Regions from separate parts of the Bacillus sp. JZ39 genome, predicted to be linked through region 2. Evidence: a T-box and tRNA genes for the amino acid it is inferred to sense, from the RefSeq annotation. Region 2 holds a T-box; the other regions hold tRNA genes.
The links. A T-box is a leader RNA that pairs with one kind of tRNA and senses whether it is charged. The one in region 2 lies ahead of thrS (threonine--tRNA ligase), so its partner is inferred to be a tRNA-Thr.

Region 1 (8,029 bases), 520 kb from region 2:
TGGTGGAGCGCTTAGAAGTGAGAATGCCGGTATGAGTAGCGAAAGAGGGGTGAGAATCCCCTCCACCGAATGCCTAAGGTTTCCTGAGGAAGGCTCGTCCGCTCAGGGTTAGTCGGGACCTAAGCCGAGGCCGAAAGGCGTAGGCGATGGACAACAGGTTGATATTCCTGTACCACCTCCTCACCATTTGAGCAATGGGGGGACGCAGGAGGATAGGGTAAGCGCGGTATTGGATATCCGCGTCCAAGCAGTTAGGCTGGGAAATAGGCAAATCCGTTTCCCATAAGGCTGAGCTGTGATGGCGAGCGAAATATAGTAGCGAAGTTCCTGATTCCACACTGCCAAGAAAAGCCTCTAGCGAGGTGAGAGGTGCCCGTACCGCAAACCGACACAGGTAGGCGAGGAGAGAATCCTAAGGTGATCGAGAGAACTCTCGTTAAGGAACTCGGCAAAATGACCCCGTAACTTCGGGAGAAGGGGTGCTCTGTTAGGGTGCAAGCCCGAGAGAGCCGCAGTGAATAGGCCCAGGCGACTGTTTAGCAAAAACACAGGTCTCTGCGAAGCCGTAAGGCGAAGTATAGGGGCTGACGCCTGCCCGGTGCTGGAAGGTTAAGAGGAGCGCTTAGCGTAAGCGAAGGTGCGAATTGAAGCCCCAGTAAACGGCGGCCGTAACTATAACGGTCCTAAGGTAGCGAAATTCCTTGTCGGGTAAGTTCCGACCCGCACGAAAGGCGCAACGATCTGGGCACTGTCTCAACGAGAGACTCGGTGAAATTATAGTACCTGTGAAGATGCAGGTTACCCGCGACAGGACGGAAAGACCCCGTGGAGCTTTACTGCAGCCTGATATTGAATGTTGGTACAGCTTGTACAGGATAGGTAGGAGCCTTGGAAACCGGAGCGCCAGCTTCGGTGGAGGCATCGGTGGGATACTACCCTGGCTGTATTGACCTTCTAACCCGCCGCCCTTATCGGGCGGGGAGACAGTGTCAGGTGGGCAGTTTGACTGGGGCGGTCGCCTCCTAAAAGGTAACGGAGGCGCCCAAAGGTTCCCTCAGAATGGTTGGAAATCATTCGCAGAGTGTAAAGGCACAAGGGAGCTTGACTGCGAGACCTACAAGTCGAGCAGGGACGAAAGTCGGGCTTAGTGATCCGGTGGTTCCGCATGGAAGGGCCATCGCTCAACGGATAAAAGCTACCCCGGGGATAACAGGCTTATCTCCCCCAAGAGTCCACATCGACGGGGAGGTTTGGCACCTCGATGTCGGCTCATCGCATCCTGGGGCTGTAGTCGGTCCCAAGGGTTGGGCTGTTCGCCCATTAAAGCGGTACGCGAGCTGGGTTCAGAACGTCGTGAGACAGTTCGGTCCCTATCCGTCGCGGGCGCAGGAAATTTGAGAGGAGCTGTCCTTAGTACGAGAGGACCGGGATGGACGCACCGCTGGTGTACCAGTTGTTCTGCCAAGGGCATCGCTGGGTAGCTATGTGCGGACGGGATAAGTGCTGAAAGCATCTAAGCATGAAGCCCCCCTCAAGATGAGATTTCCCATTCCGCAAGGAAGTAAGATCCCTGAAAGATGATCAGGTTGATAGGTCTGAGGTGGAAGTGTGGCGACACATGGAGCTGACAGATACTAATCGATCGAGGACTTAACCATATTTTTGAATGATGTCACACCTGTTATCTAGTTTTGAGAGAACACTCTCAATTTGTTTGGTGGCGATAGCGAAGAGGTCACACCCGTTCCCATACCGAACACGGAAGTTAAGCTCTTCAGCGCCGATGGTAGTCGGGGGTTTCCCCCTGTGAGAGTAGGACGCCGCCAAGCAGATTTATTAATTCTACCATGTTTGTTTATGAAGCTTTATATTATTCCGCAGTAGCTCAGTGGTAGAGCTATCGGCTGTTAACCGATCGGTCGTAGGTTCGAATCCTACCTGCGGAGCCATTGCTTCCATAGCTCAGCAGGTAGAGCACTTCCATGGTAAGGAAGAGGTCAGCGGTTCGAGCCCGCTTGGAAGCTTTATTAAATGTATTATTACCAAGGTTTCTCATAAGGAGAAAGCTTTTTTTATTGCGATATGCGGAAGTAGTTCAGTGGTAGAACACCACCTTGCCAAGGTGGGGGTCGCGGGTTCGAATCCCGTCTTCCGCTCCATTTATCCCAACGGGATATTGTAAATTGAATTGCGCCCGTAGCTCAATTGGATAGAGCGTTTGACTACGGATCAAAAGGTTAGGGGTTCGACTCCTCTCGGGCGCGCCATATCTTTTAATAGAATAGATAGGGAATCGGGAAGTAGCTCAGCTTGGTAGAGCACATGGTTTGGGACCATGGGGTCGCAGGTTCGAATCCTGTCTTCCCGACCATTTTTATGGGGCCTTAGCTCAGCTGGGAGAGCGCCTGCTTTGCACGCAGGAGGTCAGCGGTTCGATCCCGCTAGGCTCCACCAAAAGTTTTTTAAAAAAGTTGTTGACTTTGAAGAAGTGACGTTGTATACTAATAAAGTTGCTTTAACAAAGCGGACAAACAAAATGATCTTTGAAAACTAAACAAGACAAAACGTACCTGTTAATTCAGTTTTTAAAAATCGCACAGCGATGTGCGTAGTCAGTCAAACTACTTTATCGGAGAGTTTGATCCTGGCTCAGGACGAACGCTGGCGGCGTGCCTAATACATGCAAGTCGAGCGGACAGATGGGAGCTTGCTCCCTGATGTTAGCGGCGGACGGGTGAGTAACACGTGGGTAACCTGCCTGTAAGACTGGGATAACTCCGGGAAACCGGGGCTAATACCGGATGGTTGTTTGAACCGCATGGTTCAAACATAAAAGGTGGCTTCGGCTACCACTTACAGATGGACCCGCGGCGCATTAGCTAGTTGGTGAGGTAACGGCTCACCAAGGCGACGATGCGTAGCCGACCTGAGAGGGTGATCGGCCACACTGGGACTGAGACACGGCCCAGACTCCTACGGGAGGCAGCAGTAGGGAATCTTCCGCAATGGACGAAAGTCTGACGGAGCAACGCCGCGTGAGTGATGAAGGTTTTCGGATCGTAAAGCTCTGTTGTTAGGGAAGAACAAGTACCGTTCGAATAGGGCGGTACCTGACGGTACCTAACCAGAAAGCCACGGCTAACTACGTGCCAGCAGCCGCGGTAATACGTAGGTGGCAAGCGTTGTCCGGAATTATTGGGCGTAAAGGGCTCGCAGGCGGTTTCTTAAGTCTGATGTGAAAGCCCCCGGCTCAACCGGGGAGGGTCATTGGAAACTGGGGAACTTGAGTGCCAGAAGAGGAGAGTGGAATTCCACGTGTAGCGGTGAAATGCGTAGAGATGTGGAGGAACACCAGTGGCGAAGGCGACTCTCTGTGTAACTGGTAAGCTGACGCTGAGGAGCGAAAGCGTGGGGAGCGAACAGGATTAGATACCCTGGTAGTCCACGCCGTAAACGATGAGTGCTAAGTGTTAGGGGGTTTCCGCCCCTTAGTGCTGCAGCTAACGCATTAAGCACTCCGCCTGGGGAGTACGGTCGCAAGACTGAAACTCAAAGGAATTGACGGGGGCCCGCACAAGCGGTGGAGCATGTGGTTTAATTCGAAGCAACGCGAAGAACCTTACCAGGTCTTGACATCCTCTGACAATCCTAGAGATAGGACGTCCCCTTCGGGGGCAGAGTGACAGGTGGTGCATGGTTGTCGTCAGCTCGTGTCGTGAGATGTTGGGTTAAGTCCCGCAACGAGCGCAACCCTTGATCTTAGTTGCCAGCATTCAGTTGGGCACTCTAAGGTGACTGCCGGTGACAAACCGGAGGAAGGTGGGGATGACGTCAAATCATCATGCCCCTTATGACCTGGGCTACACACGTGCTACAATGGACAGAACAAAGGGCAGCGAAACCGCGAGGTTAAGCCAATCCCACAAATCTGTTCTCAGTTCGGATCGCAGTCTGCAACTCGACTGCGTGAAGCTGGAATCGCTAGTAATCGCGGATCAGCATGCCGCGGTGAATACGTTCCGGGCCTTGTACACACCGCCCGTCACACCACGAGAGTTTGTAACACCCGAAGTCGGTGAGGTAACCTTTTAGGAGCCAGCCGCCGAAGGTGGGACAGATGATTGGGGTGAAGTCGTAACAAGGTAGCCGTATCGGAAGGTGCGGCTGGATCACCTCCTTTCTAAGGATATTATACGGAATATAAGACCTTGGGTCTTATAAACAGAACGTTCCCTGTCTTGTTTAGTTTTGAAGGATCATTCCTTCGAAACGTGTTCTTTGAAAACTAGATAACAGTAGACATCACATTCAATTAGTAACACAAGATATCACATAGTGATTCTTTTTAACGGTTAAGTTAGAAAGGGCGCACGGTGGATGCCTTGGCACTAGGAGCCGATGAAGGACGGGACGAACACCGATATGCTTCGGGGAGCTGTAAGCAAGCTTTGATCCGGAGATTTCCGAATGGGGAAACCCACCACTCGTAATGGAGTGGTATCCATATCTGAAATTCATAGGAATATGAGAAGGCAGACCCGGGGAACTGAAACATCTAAGTACCCGAGGAAGAGAAAGCAAATGCGATTCCCTGAGTAGCGGCGAGCGAAACGGGATTAGCCCAAACCAAGAGGCTTGCCTCTTGGGGTTGTAGGACACTCTGTACGGAGTTACAAAGGAACGAGGTAGATGAAGAGGTCTGGAAAGGCCCGCCATAGGAGGTAACAGCCCTGTAGTCAAAACTTCGTTCTCTCCTGAGTGGATCCTGAGTACGGCGGAACACGTGAAATTCCGTCGGAATCCGGGAGGACCATCTCCCAAGGCTAAATACTCCCTAGTGACCGATAGTGAACCAGTACCGTGAGGGAAAGGTGAAAAGCACCCCGGAAGGGGAGTGAAAGAGATCCTGAAACCGTGTGCCTACAAGTAGTCAGAGCCCGTTAACGGGTGATGGCGTGCCTTTTGTAGAATGAACCGGCGAGTTACGATCCCGTGCAAGGTTAAGCAGAAGATGCGGAGCCGCAGCGAAAGCGAGTCTGAATAGGGCGCATGAGTACGTGGTCGTAGACCCGAAACCAGGTGATCTACCCATGTCCAGGGTGAAGTTCAGGTAACACTGAATGGAGGCCCGAACCCACGCACGTTGAAAAGTGCGGGGATGAGGTGTGGGTAGGGGTGAAATGCCAATCGAACCTGGAGATAGCTGGTTCTCTCCGAAATAGCTTTAGGGCTAGCCTCAAGGTAAGAGTCTTGGAGGTAGAGCACTGATTGGACTAGGGGCCCCTACCGGGTTACCGAATTCAGTCAAACTCCGAATGCCAATGACTTATCCTTGGGAGTCAGACTGCGAGTGATAAGATCCGTAGTCGAAAGGGAAACAGCCCAGACCGCCAGCTAAGGTCCCAAAGTATACGTTAAGTGGAAAAGGATGTGGAGTTGCTTAGACAACCAGGATGTTGGCTTAGAAGCAGCCACCATTTAAAGAGTGCGTAATAGCTCACTGGTCGAGTGACTCTGCGCCGAAAATGTACCGGGGCTAAACGTATCACCGAAGCTGCGGACTGTTCTTCGAACAGTGGTAGGAGAGCGTTCTAAGGGCTGTGAAGCCAGACCGGAAGGACTGGTGGAGCGCTTAGAAGTGAGAATGCCGGTATGAGTAGCGAAAGAGGGGTGAGAATCCCCTCCACCGAATGCCTAAGGTTTCCTGAGGAAGGCTCGTCCGCTCAGGGTTAGTCGGGACCTAAGCCGAGGCCGAAAGGCGTAGGCGATGGACAACAGGTTGATATTCCTGTACCACCTCCTCACCATTTGAGCAATGGGGGGACGCAGGAGGATAGGGTAAGCGCGGTATTGGATATCCGCGTCCAAGCAGTTAGGCTGGGAAATAGGCAAATCCGTTTCCCATAAGGCTGAGCTGTGATGGCGAGCGAAATATAGTAGCGAAGTTCCTGATTCCACACTGCCAAGAAAAGCCTCTAGCGAGGTGAGAGGTGCCCGTACCGCAAACCGACACAGGTAGGCGAGGAGAGAATCCTAAGGTGATCGAGAGAACTCTCGTTAAGGAACTCGGCAAAATGACCCCGTAACTTCGGGAGAAGGGGTGCTCTGTTAGGGTGCAAGCCCGAGAGAGCCGCAGTGAATAGGCCCAGGCGACTGTTTAGCAAAAACACAGGTCTCTGCGAAGCCGTAAGGCGAAGTATAGGGGCTGACGCCTGCCCGGTGCTGGAAGGTTAAGAGGAGCGCTTAGCGTAAGCGAAGGTGCGAATTGAAGCCCCAGTAAACGGCGGCCGTAACTATAACGGTCCTAAGGTAGCGAAATTCCTTGTCGGGTAAGTTCCGACCCGCACGAAAGGCGCAACGATCTGGGCACTGTCTCAACGAGAGACTCGGTGAAATTATAGTACCTGTGAAGATGCAGGTTACCCGCGACAGGACGGAAAGACCCCGTGGAGCTTTACTGCAGCCTGATATTGAATGTTGGTACAGCTTGTACAGGATAGGTAGGAGCCTTGGAAACCGGAGCGCCAGCTTCGGTGGAGGCATCGGTGGGATACTACCCTGGCTGTATTGACCTTCTAACCCGCCGCCCTTATCGGGCGGGGAGACAGTGTCAGGTGGGCAGTTTGACTGGGGCGGTCGCCTCCTAAAAGGTAACGGAGGCGCCCAAAGGTTCCCTCAGAATGGTTGGAAATCATTCGCAGAGTGTAAAGGCACAAGGGAGCTTGACTGCGAGACCTACAAGTCGAGCAGGGACGAAAGTCGGGCTTAGTGATCCGGTGGTTCCGCATGGAAGGGCCATCGCTCAACGGATAAAAGCTACCCCGGGGATAACAGGCTTATCTCCCCCAAGAGTCCACATCGACGGGGAGGTTTGGCACCTCGATGTCGGCTCATCGCATCCTGGGGCTGTAGTCGGTCCCAAGGGTTGGGCTGTTCGCCCATTAAAGCGGTACGCGAGCTGGGTTCAGAACGTCGTGAGACAGTTCGGTCCCTATCCGTCGCGGGCGCAGGAAATTTGAGAGGAGCTGTCCTTAGTACGAGAGGACCGGGATGGACGCACCGCTGGTGTACCAGTTGTTCTGCCAAGGGCATCGCTGGGTAGCTATGTGCGGACGGGATAAGTGCTGAAAGCATCTAAGCATGAAGCCCCCCTCAAGATGAGATTTCCCATTCCGCAAGGAAGTAAGATCCCTGAAAGATGATCAGGTTGATAGGTCTGAGGTGGAAGTGTGGCGACACATGGAGCTGACAGATACTAATCGATCGAGGACTTAACCATATTTTTGAATGATGTCACACCTGTTATCTAGTTTTGAGAGAACACTCTCAATTTGTTTGGTGGCGATAGCGAAGAGGTCACACCCGTTCCCATACCGAACACGGAAGTTAAGCTCTTCAGCGCCGATGGTAGTCGGGGGTTTCCCCCTGTGAGAGTAGGACGCCGCCAAGCAATTGCACGTTAGTGTAATTTTTAAAAAAAAGTTGTTGACTTTGAAGAAGTGACGTTGTATACTAATAAAGTTGCTTTAACAAAGCGGACAAACAAAATGATCTTTGAAAACTAAACAAGACAAAACGTACCTGTTAATTCAGTTTTTAAAAATCGCACAGCGATGTGCGTAGTCAGTCAAACTACTTTATCGGAGAGTTTGATCCTGGCTCAGGACGAACGCTGGCGGCGTGCCTAATACATGCAAGTCGAGCGGACAGATGGGAGCTTGCTCCCTGATGTTAGCGGCGGACGGGTGAGTAACACGTGGGTAACCTGCCTGTAAGACTGGGATAACTCCGGGAAACCGGGGCTAATACCGGATGGTTGTTTGAACCGCATGGTTCAAACATAAAAGGTGGCTTCGGCTACCACTTACAGATGGACCCGCGGCGCATTAGCTAGTTGGTGAGGTAACGGCTCACCAAGGCGACGATGCGTAGCCGACCTGAGAGGGTGATCGGCCACACTGGGACTGAGACACGGCCCAGACTCCTACGGGAGGCAGCAGTAGGGAATCTTCCGCAATGGACGAAAGTC
Region 2 (8,029 bases):
ATGGGATTTAATCGGAACCCGTGAATTTCAGCGTCTCCGCAGAATTAAGCAGCTCGGAACGACCTATTTGACGTTCCATGGGGCTGAGCACAGCCGGTTCAACCATTCTCTCGGTGTCTATGAAATTGTCAGAAGAATGGTTGATGACGTCTTTAAAGGCCGCCCTGAATGGGATGACAGTGAGCGCGAACTCTGTTTGGCCGCGGCGCTGCTTCATGACCTCGGGCACGGGCCGTTCTCGCATTCATTTGAAAAGGTCTTTCACCTTGACCACGAGGATTTTACAAGAAGTATCATTTTGGGAGACACGGAGGTTAATCAGGTGCTCAGAAAGGTAAGCCCGGGTTTCCCTCAGGATGTTGCTGAAGTCATTGCCAAAACATATAAAAACAAGCAAGTGGTCAGCCTGATTTCGAGTCAGATTGACGCAGACCGCATGGATTACCTCCAGCGCGACGCATATTATACGGGCGTCAGCTACGGCCATTTTGATATGGAGCGGATTCTTCGGGTGATGCGGCCGCGCGAGGATCAGATCGTCATTAAAGAAAGCGGAATGCACGCTGTCGAAGACTATATCATGAGCCGTTACCAAATGTACTGGCAGGTCTACTTCCATCCTGTGACCAGAAGTGCAGAGGTCATTTTAACGAAGATTCTTCACAGGGCGAAGCAGCTGCACGATGAAGGCTATGTCTTCACTCACGCTCCGGTTCATTTCTATTCTATTTTTGAAGGGAAATTGACACTGGAGGATTATGTAAAGCTGGATGAATCTATTATTTTGTATTACTTCCAGGCCTGGGAGGATGAAGAAGACGCGATTTTATCCGACTTGTGCCGCAGATTCATTAACCGCCAGCTTTTCCAATACGTTGAATTCAATCCTAATGAAGAAATGTCGGCTTATTTTGAGCTGACTTCATTGTTCAAAGAGGCGGGGATCGATCCGAGCTATTATTTGGTCGTTGATTCTTCATCAGATCTGCCATACGATTTTTACCGACCAGGAGAGGAAGAGGAGCGTCTGCCGATCCATCTCTTGACGCAAAACGGCCAAATTAAAGAGCTGTCCAGGCAGTCGGCTATTGTGGAATCCATCTCAGGTAAACGGCGGACGGACCACAAGCTGTACTATCCAAAGGACTTGATTTGTGACGGCACTAAACATCCGGAAGCGAAAATGAAAATCCGGCAGCTGCTGGGACTGACATAGAAATTGGAAAGAAGGAAAAAGGAGATGTCGGGAATTTGTTGAAAGAACATGCAAAACTGATGAAGGTGTTCTCGGATTCTGGAGAAATCATCGGGCGAAAGAAGCTGCAGAAAATGATTTATATCGCCAAGAAAATGCAGTTTCCTTTCTATGAGAAATATGATTTTCACTTTTACGGACCATATTCAGAGGAACTGACGCTCCAGATTGAAGAGCTGTGCAACCTTGGATTTCTGCATGAGGTGAAGGAAAAAAAGGGCGGCTACTTTCAATATCGGTATTCTCTGACTGAGACAGGCTCCGCATTTTTAGACCATGCTGATCTGGACATGCCGGATATGAAAGGCTATATCGACAGTGTAAACAGCCGTTCATCACGGTTTTTAGAGCTGGTTTCCACGATCCTTTACTTTGACGGGCTTGAGGATGAGGAAAAGAAAGAAAAAGTCTTTACCATCAAAAGCAAGCAAAAATATACAAATGAAGAATATGACGAAGCGCTTCAATACATAGAGGAACTGAAGCAGATTTGTTAACCATACCAAGCAAAAGAAAGGAATCGTTTCTTTTGCTTTTTTTATTGACAAAAGCTGCTAAGAGATTCATTATGGATAATAGTTATCCATAATGAATCAGGAGTGAATAGGATGAAAATGAAATCAGGAATGGAGCAGGCGGTTTCTGTGCTGCTGTTACTGTCACGGCTGCCTGTACAGGCTTCTTTGACGTCAGAGGCTATAAGCCAGCGATTGCGCGTGTCTCCGTCTTACTTGAAGAAGCTGATGAGAACATTGGTTCAAGCCGGTTTGGCAGAATCCTTACCAGGGACGAAGGGCGGTTTTACCCTGACGAAGCCTTTGGCTGACATTACGCTTTATGATGTTTATCAAGCGGTCGAAGGCAGAGGTTCGATGTATCAGGGGAAAGGCCTGCTGCAATCTGTATTTGAGGGTGAAAGTCACTGTGTGCTGGAGACAGTCATGGGGGAAATCGAGGATAAATGGTCCAATCTCATGAAAGAAGAATCCTTGCAGCATGTCATGGACAGAGTCGGGGAATTGTATGATCTTGAAAAAATAGATGAGTGGGTAATCAAGCAAGTGAAAGGGCAATTGTAATGAAAAATAGCGGGTCTATACAAGAATCAACATCATCAACAGGCATATCCGTGCTGATCGTGCTCGCACTTGGTTTCCTCATGGCAACTCTTGATGTGACCGTTGTGAATGTGGCGATGGCTGATATGAAAAACACTCTTTCAATGTCACTTTCAGGTGTAACGTGGGTTGTGGACGGGTACATTCTTACTTTTGCGTCGCTTCTGCTGGCGGGCGGAGCCTTGGCTGACCGTTTCGGCTCGAAGACGATCTATATCTTGGGTCTAGCCGTTTTTGTTCTGGCCTCCTGTTTATGCGCTGCATCTATAAATGGGCAGATGCTGATTGCCGGACGTCTCATACAGGGAATTGGAGCAGCTTTGTTTATGCCAAGCTCACTCAGCCTTTTGGCTGCCTCTTACCCTGATGAGCGGGTGCGGGCGAGAATGTTTGGGCTGTGGGCCGCGCTTGTTTCCGCCGCTTCAGCCCTTGGGCCTTTTATCGGGGGCGTGCTGGTAGAGTTGGCGGGCTGGCAGAGTATTTTTCTAATCAATGTGCCAATAGGGGCTGCTGCGCTCATTTCAGCTTACCGAATCCTCAGCCGCGTTCCGGGAAAAAGCAGCCGCGTGAACATCATCGGGCATCTGCTTGGCATGATGGCTCTCGGGTTTCTTTCCTATGCTTTGATACAGGGGCCTTCAGCGGGCTGGCGCTCGCCAGTGATTCTTGCAGCATTTACTGCAGCGATTTTGGCATTTGTGCTGTTTTTGCTGCGGGAAATTTCTGCAAAAGCACCCATCCTGCCGACGTCCTTATACAAAAACGGCCGCTTCTCAGCTGCCCAATTTATCGGGTTTTTGCTGAATTTCGCCCTTTTTGGCGGCATGTTTATGCTCAGCCTTTTTTTGCAGGAAGCAGGAGGGGCAAGTTCCTTTATGGCTGGAGTGGAGCTGCTCCCGATGATGGCGGTCTTCGTGATCGGCAATCTGCTGTTTGCCCGTCTGGCGAATCGGTTTGAAGCCGGTCAGCTTATGTTTGTATCAATGTCGGTCAGCTGTATCATTGCATTGCTGTTGTTTGTGCTGATTTCTCCGGATTTTCCTTATTGGCAGCTGGCGGTGTTGATGTCTGTTATGAACCTCTGTACCGGTATTACAGTTCCTGCCATGACAACTGTGATCATGCAGGCTGCCGGGCAAAGACATGCGAATATCGCCGGTGCGGCGTTAAATGCAAACCGGCAAATCGGAGCCTTGGTCGGCGTAGCGATAACCGGGGTGATCATTCATCTGTCCGCCACTTGGTATGCTGGTGCCGGGTTTACGTTTTTGATGATGGGAGCGGCATACAGCCTCGCTGCATTACTTGTATGGCTGTTTCTGGCTGCCCATAACGGGACTGCCGCGTCAGAAAAAAATGTAAATCACTGATTGCGCTTTGTGGGAATATATAGTAAGATATAAAAAATTATTGAAACAACAGGCACTGATAAGGACACGAGATGCTTTTTACGGTTTCCAGAGAGGGAAGGACAGCTGAGATCTTCCTAACGCAGGGAAAGCAGCTTACCGCCTTTGAGCCGTATCGGGGAAAACAAGTATCTGATACCGTCATGCTGCGTTACAGCATCTTTAAGCCGATCACCATGTGTAATTGATCGGGAATTTGGGTGGAACCACGGATGATCAACACATTCGTCCCTTTTAGAGGGATGGGTGTGTTTTTTTATATGAACTACATAAATGCGTTGAAAAGGACACGAATGATAGTTACGGTTTTCAGAGAGGGAAGGTAAGGTGAGAGCTTCCCAGCTTAGGAATATCATTTACCGCCTTGGAGCAGCATTGGGGAACTGAAGTATCCAATGCCGTCTATGCTGCGTTACAGCACCGAGCCGACAATATAGTATTTGTCGGGAACTTGGGTGGAACCACGGGTTAATCACACACTCGTCCCTATCTGTGGGACGGGTGTGTTTTTTTATGAATTGAATACATGCGATGAAAAGGACATGAATGATAGTTACGGTTTTCAGAGAGGGAAGGTAAGGTGAGAGCTTCCCAGCTTAGGAATATCATTTACCGCCTTGGAGCAGCATTGGGGAACTGAAGTATCCAATGCCGTCTATGCTGCGTTACAGCACCGAGCCGACAATATAGTATTTGTCGGGAACTTGGGTGGAACCACGGGTTAATCACACACTCGTCCCTATCTGCGGGACGGGTGTGTTTTTTTATATAAAACAATGAATAAGGAGTGTTTTAAAATGAGTAAACATGTACACATTCAGCTTCCGGACGGACAGATCCAGGAATATCCGAAAGGCATCACAATCAAAGAAGCGGCTGGTTCTATCAGTTCCAGTCTGCAAAAGAAGGCGGCCGCAGGTCAGGTCAACGGCAAGCTTGTTGATCTCAGTTTCAAGCTGGAGGAGGATGCTGAGCTTTCGATTGTCACACTCGATTCACAAGAAGGCTTGCAGGTGCTTCGCCACACAACAGCGCACGTGCTGGCCCAAGCAGTAAAACGGCTGTACGGCGAAGTGTCATTGGGGGTAGGGCCTGTGATTGAAGACGGCTTCTACTATGACATGAAGCTGGGGAAAAGCTTGGCATCAGGAGACTTAGAGGCCATCGAAAAAGAAATGAAAAACATAATAAATGAGAACCTTGAAATCAAACGTATAGAGGTTTCTTACGAAGAAGCTGAAGAGCTGTTTGCACAAAAAGACGAGCGGTTCAAGCTTGAGATTTTAAAGGATATTCCGCGCGGGGAGGATATCACACTGTACCAGCAAGGGGAATTCGTTGACCTGTGCCGAGGGCCGCATCTTCCTTCTACAGGGATGATCAAGGCGTTCAAACTGACAAGAGTATCAGGCGCTTATTGGCGCGGAGACAGCAAAAATGAAGTCCTGCAGCGGGTGTACGGGGTTGCCTTTCAAAAGAAAAAAGATTTGGATGCGCACCTGCATATGCTGGAAGAAGCGGCAAAACGAGACCATCGCAAGCTCGGCAAACAGTTAGGGCTGTTTATGTTTTCTGAAGAAGCGCCGGGGATGCCGTTTTATTTGCCGAAAGGGCAGATTGTCCGTAATGAGCTGGAGCGCTTCTCGCGTGAGCTGCAAACAAATGCCGGCTACGATGAGGTGCGTACGCCGTTTATGATGAATCAGCGGTTATGGGAGCAGTCAGGCCATTGGGACCATTATCGCGACAATATGTACTTTTCAGAAGTGGATGATACAAGATTCGCAATGAAGCCGATGAATTGCCCCGGCCACATGCTCATTTTTAAAAACAGCCTGTATTCTTATCGGGATCTGCCAATTCGCATGGCGGAATTCGGACAGGTGCACCGCCATGAATACAGCGGCGCTTTAAACGGAATGCTTCGCGTTCGGACGTTCTGTCAGGATGACGCCCATATTTTCGTTCGGGAGGATCAGATTGAGAGTGAGATCAAAGAAGCGATTCGGCTGATTGATGAGGTATATCGGACATTTGGTTTCGAGTATTCTGTTGAGCTTTCGACTCGCCCGGAGGATTCATTAGGCGATGACAGCCTTTGGGAAGCGTCGGAACGTGCCTTAGCACGCGTCCTTGAGGAGCTTGGCCTCTCTTATGAGATCAATGAAGGCGATGGGGCGTTTTACGGGCCGAAAATTGATTTCCACATAAAAGATGCCCTGAAACGGAGCCACCAATGCGCGACAATTCAGCTTGATTTTCAAATGCCGGAAAAATTTGATTTAACATATATCAACGAACTCAATGAGAAGGTTCGTCCCGTTGTCATCCACAGAGCGGTTTTCGGCTCAATCGACCGTTTCTTCGGCATTTTGATCGAGCATTACGGCGGGGCTTTTCCAGTCTGGCTCGCACCGATCCAGGTTCAAATCATACCGGTTTCGCACGTTCACTTAGACTATTGCAGAAAGGTGCAGGCGGAGCTGAAGCAGGCGGGGATAAGAGCCGGCATTGATGAGCGCAATGAGAAGCTGGGCTATAAAATCAGAGAATCGCAGGTGCAAAAAATTCCGTACGTGCTGGTGCTTGGAGATCATGAGGAGCAGGAGGATGCGGTAAACGTCCGCCAATTCGGATATCAGCAGAATGAACAAGTTCCTTTTCAGACATTTAAAGATGAGCTTGTGAAACAGGTGGAAAATCGAGGCATGTAGGATAAAAGCTGTGAATTCATATTTTGCTTTTTTGACTTTCCCTATTCGGAATCAGTAAAATAATAAGTAAATCATATCGTTCGTATGTTATGAATGCATCTCGAAATGGGGAAATTGACATGGACCATGACAAACTGGAAGCAAATTTGCTGGATCACGCACTTACAAAATATTTGAAAAGCACGAAGCAATTAGATGAAGCCACCGTTCCGAAACACGTGAATAATGTAAGAGGGTTTATTCTGCGGATCATATACAGACATGGGAGCTGCACCATAAAGGATATTTTGAAGGAGGTCACACTGTCTCCCTCTGCCACGACCACAGCTCTGAATCATTTAGAGCAGGAAGGGTTTATTGAGAGATCCAGAAATAATAATGACCGCCGCACTGTATGGATTACGCTTTCTGAATCGGGCCGGGGAGCGGCTGAACAAATGATCGAAAACCGCCAGCAGCTGATTGACGGCATGTTTGAACGTTTAACAGCCGAAGAGAAAGAGACGTTCTTGGCGATTATTGCGAAGCTGGCTCAATAGGGATAATAAAAGCCGGTGCGCGAAGCGCCGGCTTTATAGAGATTATTCCATATCGCTCAGGCGTTTGCCTGCGACGGCATAATGGTCTTTTCTCATTTCTTCTATAAAGACAACAATTTTTTCTTCAGAAGCACCGGTTGTTTCCTTTACGGCTTCTGTTACTTTCTCGACAAGATTGCGTTTTTGCTCGTCTGTACGGCCTTCGAGCATTTTGACAGTTACGTATGGCATAGGTGCTGAATCCTCCTTTATCTCGTTTCCTCTCTTTAGAAAAAGAGGCTTCTTATAGTATACTGAATAAAGTAAATTCTTGCATTTTGAGAAAGAGGGATATCTCACTTGGACCGTTTTTTATATTATCCGTTATCTTTAATGCCATACCTCGTCATCACGCTAATTGTGTCGTTTACGATGCACGAGCTTGCCCACGCTTATGTCGCATACAAATTCGGTGACGATACGGCGAAAAAACAAGGAAGACTGACGCTGAATCCCATTAAACACCTTGATCCGTTCGGAACCATTTTGATTTTGGTGGCCGGCTTCGGGTGGGCGCGCCCCATTCCCGTGAATCGCCGCTTCTTTAAGAAGCCTCGGCTTGCCGGTGTGCTCGTATCTATAGCCGGGCCCGTCAGTAACCTGATTCTTGCGTTTATTGGTTTCTTTTTGTTAGTGTTGATGCATGCGTACGGAATGGAAATGCTTGCGGCGTTCAGCACGGGGCTGGATCAGTTTTTTTCTATTTGGATACAGCTGAATCTTGTCTTGTTTTTATTTAATCTGCTGCCGCTTCCTCCGCTCGATGGCTATCGAATTATAGAAGATCTCGTTCCGCCGGGCGTGCGTGCCAAAATGACGCAGGCGGAGAGCTACGGCTTTATCGTATTTTTGGTGCTGTTTGTGACGCCGCTAGGATCTTACGTGCTGTGGCCGATGCTCAATGCAGGAAGAGATTCGATTTTAAAGCTGTTTTCAGCGATATTTCAACCGCTTT
Region 3 (8,029 bases), 450 kb from region 2:
CATCTCTACGCATTTCACCGCTACACGTGGAATTCCACTCTCCTCTTCTGCACTCAAGTTCCCCAGTTTCCAATGACCCTCCCCGGTTGAGCCGGGGGCTTTCACATCAGACTTAAGAAACCGCCTGCGAGCCCTTTACGCCCAATAATTCCGGACAACGCTTGCCACCTACGTATTACCGCGGCTGCTGGCACGTAGTTAGCCGTGGCTTTCTGGTTAGGTACCGTCAAGGTACCGCCCTATTCGAACGGTACTTGTTCTTCCCTAACAACAGAGCTTTACGATCCGAAAACCTTCATCACTCACGCGGCGTTGCTCCGTCAGACTTTCGTCCATTGCGGAAGATTCCCTACTGCTGCCTCCCGTAGGAGTCTGGGCCGTGTCTCAGTCCCAGTGTGGCCGATCACCCTCTCAGGTCGGCTACGCATCGTCGCCTTGGTGAGCCGTTACCTCACCAACTAGCTAATGCGCCGCGGGTCCATCTGTAAGTGGTAGCCGAAGCCACCTTTTATGTTTGAACCATGCGGTTCAAACAACCATCCGGTATTAGCCCCGGTTTCCCGGAGTTATCCCAGTCTTACAGGCAGGTTACCCACGTGTTACTCACCCGTCCGCCGCTAACATCAGGGAGCAAGCTCCCATCTGTCCGCTCGACTTGCATGTATTAGGCACGCCGCCAGCGTTCGTCCTGAGCCAGGATCAAACTCTCCGATAAAGTAGTTTGACTGACTACGCACATCGCTGTGCGATTTTTAAAAACTGAATTAACAGGTACGTTTTGTCTTGTTTAGTTTTCAAAGATCATTTTGTTTGTCCGCTTTGTTAAAGCAACTTTATTAGTATACAACGTCACTTCTTCAAAGTCAACAACTTTTTTTAAAAACTTTTGGTGGAGCCTAGCGGGATCGAACCGCTGACCTCCTGCGTGCAAAGCAGGCGCTCTCCCAGCTGAGCTAAGGCCCCATAAAAAATGGTCGGGAAGACAGGATTCGAACCTGCGACCCCATGGTCCCAAACCATGTGCTCTACCAAGCTGAGCTACTTCCCGATTTCCCATCTATTCTATTAAAAGATATGGCGCGCCCGAGAGGAGTCGAACCCCTAACCTTTTGATCCGTAGTCAAACGCTCTATCCAATTGAGCTACGGGCGCAAAACATAATGCCGAGGGCCGGACTTGAACCGGCACGGTAGTCACCTACCGCAGGATTTTAAGTCCTGTGTGTCTGCCAATTCCACCACCCCGGCGTGGATGGTATAGTTGGAGCGGAAGACGGGATTCGAACCCGCGACCCCCACCTTGGCAAGGTGGTGTTCTACCACTGAACTACTTCCGCAGACAGGATGTCCAGTTTTTCTAACTGTTATCCTATATAATGCGGGTGAAGGGACTTGAACCCCCACGTCATAAAGACACTAGATCCTAAGTCTAGCGCGTCTGCCAATTCCGCCACACCCGCGTAAAATGGTGAGCCATGAAGGACTCGAACCTTCGACCCTCTGATTAAAAGTCAGATGCTCTACCAACTGAGCTAATGGCTCTTCTACAAGAGACTTGAGTATTATATCATATAAAAGTGGTGCCGGCAAGAGGACTTGAACCCCCAACCTACTGATTACAAGTCAGTTGCTCTACCAATTGAGCTACACCGGCATAATGGTGGAGGATGACGGGCTCGAACCGCCGACCCTCTGCTTGTAAGGCAGATGCTCTCCCAGCTGAGCTAATCCTCCATAATTGCACTAACGTGCAATTGCTTGGCGGCGTCCTACTCTCACAGGGGGAAACCCCCGACTACCATCGGCGCTGAAGAGCTTAACTTCCGTGTTCGGTATGGGAACGGGTGTGACCTCTTCGCTATCGCCACCAAACAAATTGAGAGTGTTCTCTCAAAACTAGATAACAGATGTGGCATCATTCAAAAATATGGTTAAGTCCTCGATCGATTAGTATCTGTCAGCTCCATGTGTCGCCACACTTCCACCTCAGACCTATCAACCTGATCATCTTTCAGGGATCTTACTTCCTTGCGGAATGGGAAATCTCATCTTGAGGGGGGCTTCATGCTTAGATGCTTTCAGCACTTATCCCGTCCGCACATAGCTACCCAGCGATGCCCTTGGCAGAACAACTGGTACACCAGCGGTGCGTCCATCCCGGTCCTCTCGTACTAAGGACAGCTCCTCTCAAATTTCCTGCGCCCGCGACGGATAGGGACCGAACTGTCTCACGACGTTCTGAACCCAGCTCGCGTACCGCTTTAATGGGCGAACAGCCCAACCCTTGGGACCGACTACAGCCCCAGGATGCGATGAGCCGACATCGAGGTGCCAAACCTCCCCGTCGATGTGGACTCTTGGGGGAGATAAGCCTGTTATCCCCGGGGTAGCTTTTATCCGTTGAGCGATGGCCCTTCCATGCGGAACCACCGGATCACTAAGCCCGACTTTCGTCCCTGCTCGACTTGTAGGTCTCGCAGTCAAGCTCCCTTGTGCCTTTACACTCTGCGAATGATTTCCAACCATTCTGAGGGAACCTTTGGGCGCCTCCGTTACCTTTTAGGAGGCGACCGCCCCAGTCAAACTGCCCACCTGACACTGTCTCCCCGCCCGATAAGGGCGGCGGGTTAGAAGGTCAATACAGCCAGGGTAGTATCCCACCGATGCCTCCACCGAAGCTGGCGCTCCGGTTTCCAAGGCTCCTACCTATCCTGTACAAGCTGTACCAACATTCAATATCAGGCTGCAGTAAAGCTCCACGGGGTCTTTCCGTCCTGTCGCGGGTAACCTGCATCTTCACAGGTACTATAATTTCACCGAGTCTCTCGTTGAGACAGTGCCCAGATCGTTGCGCCTTTCGTGCGGGTCGGAACTTACCCGACAAGGAATTTCGCTACCTTAGGACCGTTATAGTTACGGCCGCCGTTTACTGGGGCTTCAATTCGCACCTTCGCTTACGCTAAGCGCTCCTCTTAACCTTCCAGCACCGGGCAGGCGTCAGCCCCTATACTTCGCCTTACGGCTTCGCAGAGACCTGTGTTTTTGCTAAACAGTCGCCTGGGCCTATTCACTGCGGCTCTCTCGGGCTTGCACCCTAACAGAGCACCCCTTCTCCCGAAGTTACGGGGTCATTTTGCCGAGTTCCTTAACGAGAGTTCTCTCGATCACCTTAGGATTCTCTCCTCGCCTACCTGTGTCGGTTTGCGGTACGGGCACCTCTCACCTCGCTAGAGGCTTTTCTTGGCAGTGTGGAATCAGGAACTTCGCTACTATATTTCGCTCGCCATCACAGCTCAGCCTTATGGGAAACGGATTTGCCTATTTCCCAGCCTAACTGCTTGGACGCGGATATCCAATACCGCGCTTACCCTATCCTCCTGCGTCCCCCCATTGCTCAAATGGTGAGGAGGTGGTACAGGAATATCAACCTGTTGTCCATCGCCTACGCCTTTCGGCCTCGGCTTAGGTCCCGACTAACCCTGAGCGGACGAGCCTTCCTCAGGAAACCTTAGGCATTCGGTGGAGGGGATTCTCACCCCTCTTTCGCTACTCATACCGGCATTCTCACTTCTAAGCGCTCCACCAGTCCTTCCGGTCTGGCTTCACAGCCCTTAGAACGCTCTCCTACCACTGTTCGAAGAACAGTCCGCAGCTTCGGTGATACGTTTAGCCCCGGTACATTTTCGGCGCAGAGTCACTCGACCAGTGAGCTATTACGCACTCTTTAAATGGTGGCTGCTTCTAAGCCAACATCCTGGTTGTCTAAGCAACTCCACATCCTTTTCCACTTAACGTATACTTTGGGACCTTAGCTGGCGGTCTGGGCTGTTTCCCTTTCGACTACGGATCTTATCACTCGCAGTCTGACTCCCAAGGATAAGTCATTGGCATTCGGAGTTTGACTGAATTCGGTAACCCGGTAGGGGCCCCTAGTCCAATCAGTGCTCTACCTCCAAGACTCTTACCTTGAGGCTAGCCCTAAAGCTATTTCGGAGAGAACCAGCTATCTCCAGGTTCGATTGGCATTTCACCCCTACCCACACCTCATCCCCGCACTTTTCAACGTGCGTGGGTTCGGGCCTCCATTCAGTGTTACCTGAACTTCACCCTGGACATGGGTAGATCACCTGGTTTCGGGTCTACGACCACGTACTCATGCGCCCTATTCAGACTCGCTTTCGCTGCGGCTCCGCATCTTCTGCTTAACCTTGCACGGGATCGTAACTCGCCGGTTCATTCTACAAAAGGCACGCCATCACCCGTTAACGGGCTCTGACTACTTGTAGGCACACGGTTTCAGGATCTCTTTCACTCCCCTTCCGGGGTGCTTTTCACCTTTCCCTCACGGTACTGGTTCACTATCGGTCACTAGGGAGTATTTAGCCTTGGGAGATGGTCCTCCCCGATTCCGACGGAATTTCACGTGTTCCGCCGTACTCAGGATCCACTCAGGAGAGAACGAAGTTTTGACTACAGGGCTGTTACCTCCTATGGCGGGCCTTTCCAGACCTCTTCATCTACCTCGTTCCTTTGTAACTCCGTACAGAGTGTCCTACAACCCCAAGAGGCAAGCCTCTTGGTTTGGGCTAATCCCGTTTCGCTCGCCGCTACTCAGGGAATCGCATTTGCTTTCTCTTCCTCCGGGTACTTAGATGTTTCAGTTCCCCGGGTCTGCCTTCTCATATCCTATGAATTCAGATATGGATACCACTCCATTACGAGTGGTGGGTTTCCCCATTCGGAAATCTCCGGATCAAAGCTTGCTTACAGCTCCCCGAAGCATATCGGTGTTCGTCCCGTCCTTCATCGGCTCCTAGTGCCAAGGCATCCACCGTGCGCCCTTTCTAACTTAACCGTTAAAAAGAATCACTATGTGATATCTTGTATTACTAATTGAATGTGATGTCTACTGTTATCTAGTTTTCAAAGAACACGTTTCGAAGGAATGATCCTTCAAAACTAAACAAGACAGGGAACGTTCTGTTTATAAGACCCAAGGTCTTATATTCCGTATAATATCCTTAGAAAGGAGGTGATCCAGCCGCACCTTCCGATACGGCTACCTTGTTACGACTTCACCCCAATCATCTGTCCCACCTTCGGCGGCTGGCTCCTAAAAGGTTACCTCACCGACTTCGGGTGTTACAAACTCTCGTGGTGTGACGGGCGGTGTGTACAAGGCCCGGGAACGTATTCACCGCGGCATGCTGATCCGCGATTACTAGCGATTCCAGCTTCACGCAGTCGAGTTGCAGACTGCGATCCGAACTGAGAACAGATTTGTGGGATTGGCTTAACCTCGCGGTTTCGCTGCCCTTTGTTCTGTCCATTGTAGCACGTGTGTAGCCCAGGTCATAAGGGGCATGATGATTTGACGTCATCCCCACCTTCCTCCGGTTTGTCACCGGCAGTCACCTTAGAGTGCCCAACTGAATGCTGGCAACTAAGATCAAGGGTTGCGCTCGTTGCGGGACTTAACCCAACATCTCACGACACGAGCTGACGACAACCATGCACCACCTGTCACTCTGCCCCCGAAGGGGACGTCCTATCTCTAGGATTGTCAGAGGATGTCAAGACCTGGTAAGGTTCTTCGCGTTGCTTCGAATTAAACCACATGCTCCACCGCTTGTGCGGGCCCCCGTCAATTCCTTTGAGTTTCAGTCTTGCGACCGTACTCCCCAGGCGGAGTGCTTAATGCGTTAGCTGCAGCACTAAGGGGCGGAAACCCCCTAACACTTAGCACTCATCGTTTACGGCGTGGACTACCAGGGTATCTAATCCTGTTCGCTCCCCACGCTTTCGCTCCTCAGCGTCAGTTACAGACCAGAGAGTCGCCTTCGCCACTGGTGTTCCTCCACATCTCTACGCATTTCACCGCTACACGTGGAATTCCACTCTCCTCTTCTGCACTCAAGTTCCCCAGTTTCCAATGACCCTCCCCGGTTGAGCCGGGGGCTTTCACATCAGACTTAAGAAACCGCCTGCGAGCCCTTTACGCCCAATAATTCCGGACAACGCTTGCCACCTACGTATTACCGCGGCTGCTGGCACGTAGTTAGCCGTGGCTTTCTGGTTAGGTACCGTCAAGGTACCGCCCTATTCGAACGGTACTTGTTCTTCCCTAACAACAGAGCTTTACGATCCGAAAACCTTCATCACTCACGCGGCGTTGCTCCGTCAGACTTTCGTCCATTGCGGAAGATTCCCTACTGCTGCCTCCCGTAGGAGTCTGGGCCGTGTCTCAGTCCCAGTGTGGCCGATCACCCTCTCAGGTCGGCTACGCATCGTCGCCTTGGTGAGCCGTTACCTCACCAACTAGCTAATGCGCCGCGGGTCCATCTGTAAGTGGTAGCCGAAGCCACCTTTTATGTTTGAACCATGCGGTTCAAACAACCATCCGGTATTAGCCCCGGTTTCCCGGAGTTATCCCAGTCTTACAGGCAGGTTACCCACGTGTTACTCACCCGTCCGCCGCTAACATCAGGGAGCAAGCTCCCATCTGTCCGCTCGACTTGCATGTATTAGGCACGCCGCCAGCGTTCGTCCTGAGCCAGGATCAAACTCTCCGATAAAGTAGTTTGACTGACTACGCACATCGCTGTGCGATTTTTAAAAACTGAATTAACAGGTACGTTTTGTCTTGTTTAGTTTTCAAAGATCATTTTGTTCACTTCGTTCAAGCGACTTTATTATTATAACTCGTTGACTCAGTGAAGTCAATAACTTTTTTTGAATTTCTTTTTTTCGTTATCGCCTTGTTTAGCGGCAACGAATAATAATATACCACCTAGTAAATAATAGTGCAATAGTTTTTTTGAAGAAATACTAAGGAATTTAAAAAGAGCGGCATCCTTTCCCTATGGAGGATACCGCTCTTCTTTATTAGCGTTGTCTCATTTGCGGGAATAACAGCACATCGCGAATAGAAGGGGCATTCGTCAGCAGCATAACCAGACGGTCGATACCGATGCCTAAACCTCCTGTTGGCGGCATACCGTATTCCAGAGCTTCAACAAAGTCTTCATCCATTAGATGAGCTTCATCATTACCGGCTTCACGCTCTTTTAATTGCGCTTCAAAGCGTTCTCTTTGATCAATAGGATCATTCAGCTCTGTAAACGCGTTAGCATGTTCACGGCCAACGATAAACAGCTCAAAACGGTCTGTAAAACGCGGGTCCTCAGGGTTTTTCTTAGCAAGAGGAGAAATTTCTACAGGATGCCCGTAAATAAACGTTGGCTGAATAAGCGTTTCTTCAATTTTTTGCTCGAAGAATTCGTTGATGATATGGCCTACTGTCATAGAATCTTTAATTTCTACACCATGTTCTTTTGCATATTCACGCGCCTGTTCAACAGTAACCTCTTCCCAGAAATCAACGCCGGTCGCTTCTTTGACTGCGTCAACCATATGGATTCTTTTCCACTCCGGTTTAAGGTCGATTTGCTCTTCCCCGTATTGAATCGTAGTTGTGCCAAGCACTTCTTGGGCGATATGAGCGACAAGGTTTTCAGTTAAGCTCATGATATCTTTATAGTCCGCATATGCTTCATATAACTCAATCATTGTAAATTCAGGGTTATGGCGTGTAGAGACACCTTCGTTACGGAAAACACGGCCGATTTCATATACTTTTTCTAAACCGCCGACAATTAGACGTTTTAGGTGCAGTTCGATAGCAATACGCATATAGAGTGGAATGTCTAACGCGTTGTGGTGAGTGATAAACGGACGCGCAGAAGCTCCCCCAGGAATGCTGTGCATTGTAGGTGTTTCTACTTCTAAGTATCCATGATCATCAAGGTATCTTCTCATAGCTTGAATGATCTTGCTTCGTGTAATGAACGTATGTTTGCTGTCTGGGTTTACGATAAGATCCAGGTAGCGCTGACGGTAGCGCTGCTCAACGTCTTTTAAACCATGGTATTTGTCAGGAAGCGGACGAAGCGCTTTTGTCAGCAATTCAAAGGAAGTTGCTTTAACAGACAATTCGCCTACATTTGTTTTGAAGACTTTTCCGGTTACGC

Region 1: it encodes a tRNA-Thr, which carries the amino acid that the T-box ahead of thrS (threonine--tRNA ligase) is inferred to sense. The anticodon was not compared.
Region 3: it encodes a tRNA-Thr, which carries the amino acid that the T-box ahead of thrS (threonine--tRNA ligase) is inferred to sense. The anticodon was not compared.

Annotation. Positions count from the first base shown of each region.
Region 1 covers NZ_CP096389.1:162,959-170,987, forward strand. Annotated here, with positions in the region: rRNA gene M1D65_RS00945 (23S ribosomal RNA) at 1-1,658, shown strand, start outside; rRNA gene rrf (5S ribosomal RNA) at 1,714-1,829, shown strand; tRNA gene M1D65_RS00955 (tRNA-Asn) at 1,875-1,949, shown strand; tRNA gene M1D65_RS00960 (tRNA-Thr) at 1,952-2,024, shown strand; tRNA gene M1D65_RS00965 (tRNA-Gly) at 2,085-2,159, shown strand; tRNA gene M1D65_RS00970 (tRNA-Arg) at 2,191-2,267, shown strand; tRNA gene M1D65_RS00975 (tRNA-Pro) at 2,295-2,371, shown strand; tRNA gene M1D65_RS00980 (tRNA-Ala) at 2,379-2,454, shown strand; rRNA gene M1D65_RS00985 (16S ribosomal RNA) at 2,627-4,180, shown strand; rRNA gene M1D65_RS00990 (23S ribosomal RNA) at 4,351-7,279, shown strand; rRNA gene rrf (5S ribosomal RNA) at 7,335-7,450, shown strand; rRNA gene M1D65_RS01000 (16S ribosomal RNA) at 7,638-8,029, shown strand, end outside.
Region 2 covers NZ_CP096389.1:3,649,651-3,657,679, reverse strand. Annotated here, with positions in the region: gene M1D65_RS18755 (HD domain-containing protein) at 1-1,216, shown strand, start outside; gene M1D65_RS18750 (YwgA family protein) at 1,252-1,752, shown strand; gene M1D65_RS18745 (Rrf2 family transcriptional regulator) at 1,864-2,334, shown strand; gene M1D65_RS18740 (MFS transporter) at 2,334-3,743, shown strand; T-box leader at 3,790-4,018, shown strand; T-box leader at 4,052-4,273, shown strand; T-box leader at 4,305-4,526, shown strand; gene thrS (threonine--tRNA ligase) at 4,580-6,496, shown strand; gene M1D65_RS18730 (MarR family transcriptional regulator) at 6,616-7,035, shown strand; gene M1D65_RS18725 (2-hydroxymuconate tautomerase) at 7,078-7,266, opposite strand; gene M1D65_RS18720 (site-2 protease family protein) at 7,375-8,029, shown strand, end outside.
Region 3 covers NZ_CP096389.1:88,156-96,184, reverse strand. Annotated here, with positions in the region: rRNA gene M1D65_RS00545 (16S ribosomal RNA) at 1-715, opposite strand, end outside; tRNA gene M1D65_RS00540 (tRNA-Ala) at 888-963, opposite strand; tRNA gene M1D65_RS00535 (tRNA-Pro) at 972-1,048, opposite strand; tRNA gene M1D65_RS00530 (tRNA-Arg) at 1,076-1,152, opposite strand; tRNA gene M1D65_RS00525 (tRNA-Leu) at 1,162-1,247, opposite strand; tRNA gene M1D65_RS00520 (tRNA-Gly) at 1,262-1,336, opposite strand; tRNA gene M1D65_RS00515 (tRNA-Leu) at 1,377-1,459, opposite strand; tRNA gene M1D65_RS00510 (tRNA-Lys) at 1,466-1,541, opposite strand; tRNA gene M1D65_RS00505 (tRNA-Thr) at 1,578-1,653, opposite strand; tRNA gene M1D65_RS00500 (tRNA-Val) at 1,658-1,733, opposite strand; rRNA gene rrf (5S ribosomal RNA) at 1,756-1,871, opposite strand; rRNA gene M1D65_RS00490 (23S ribosomal RNA) at 1,927-4,854, opposite strand; rRNA gene M1D65_RS00485 (16S ribosomal RNA) at 5,025-6,574, opposite strand; gene lysS (lysine--tRNA ligase) at 6,885-8,029, opposite strand, start outside.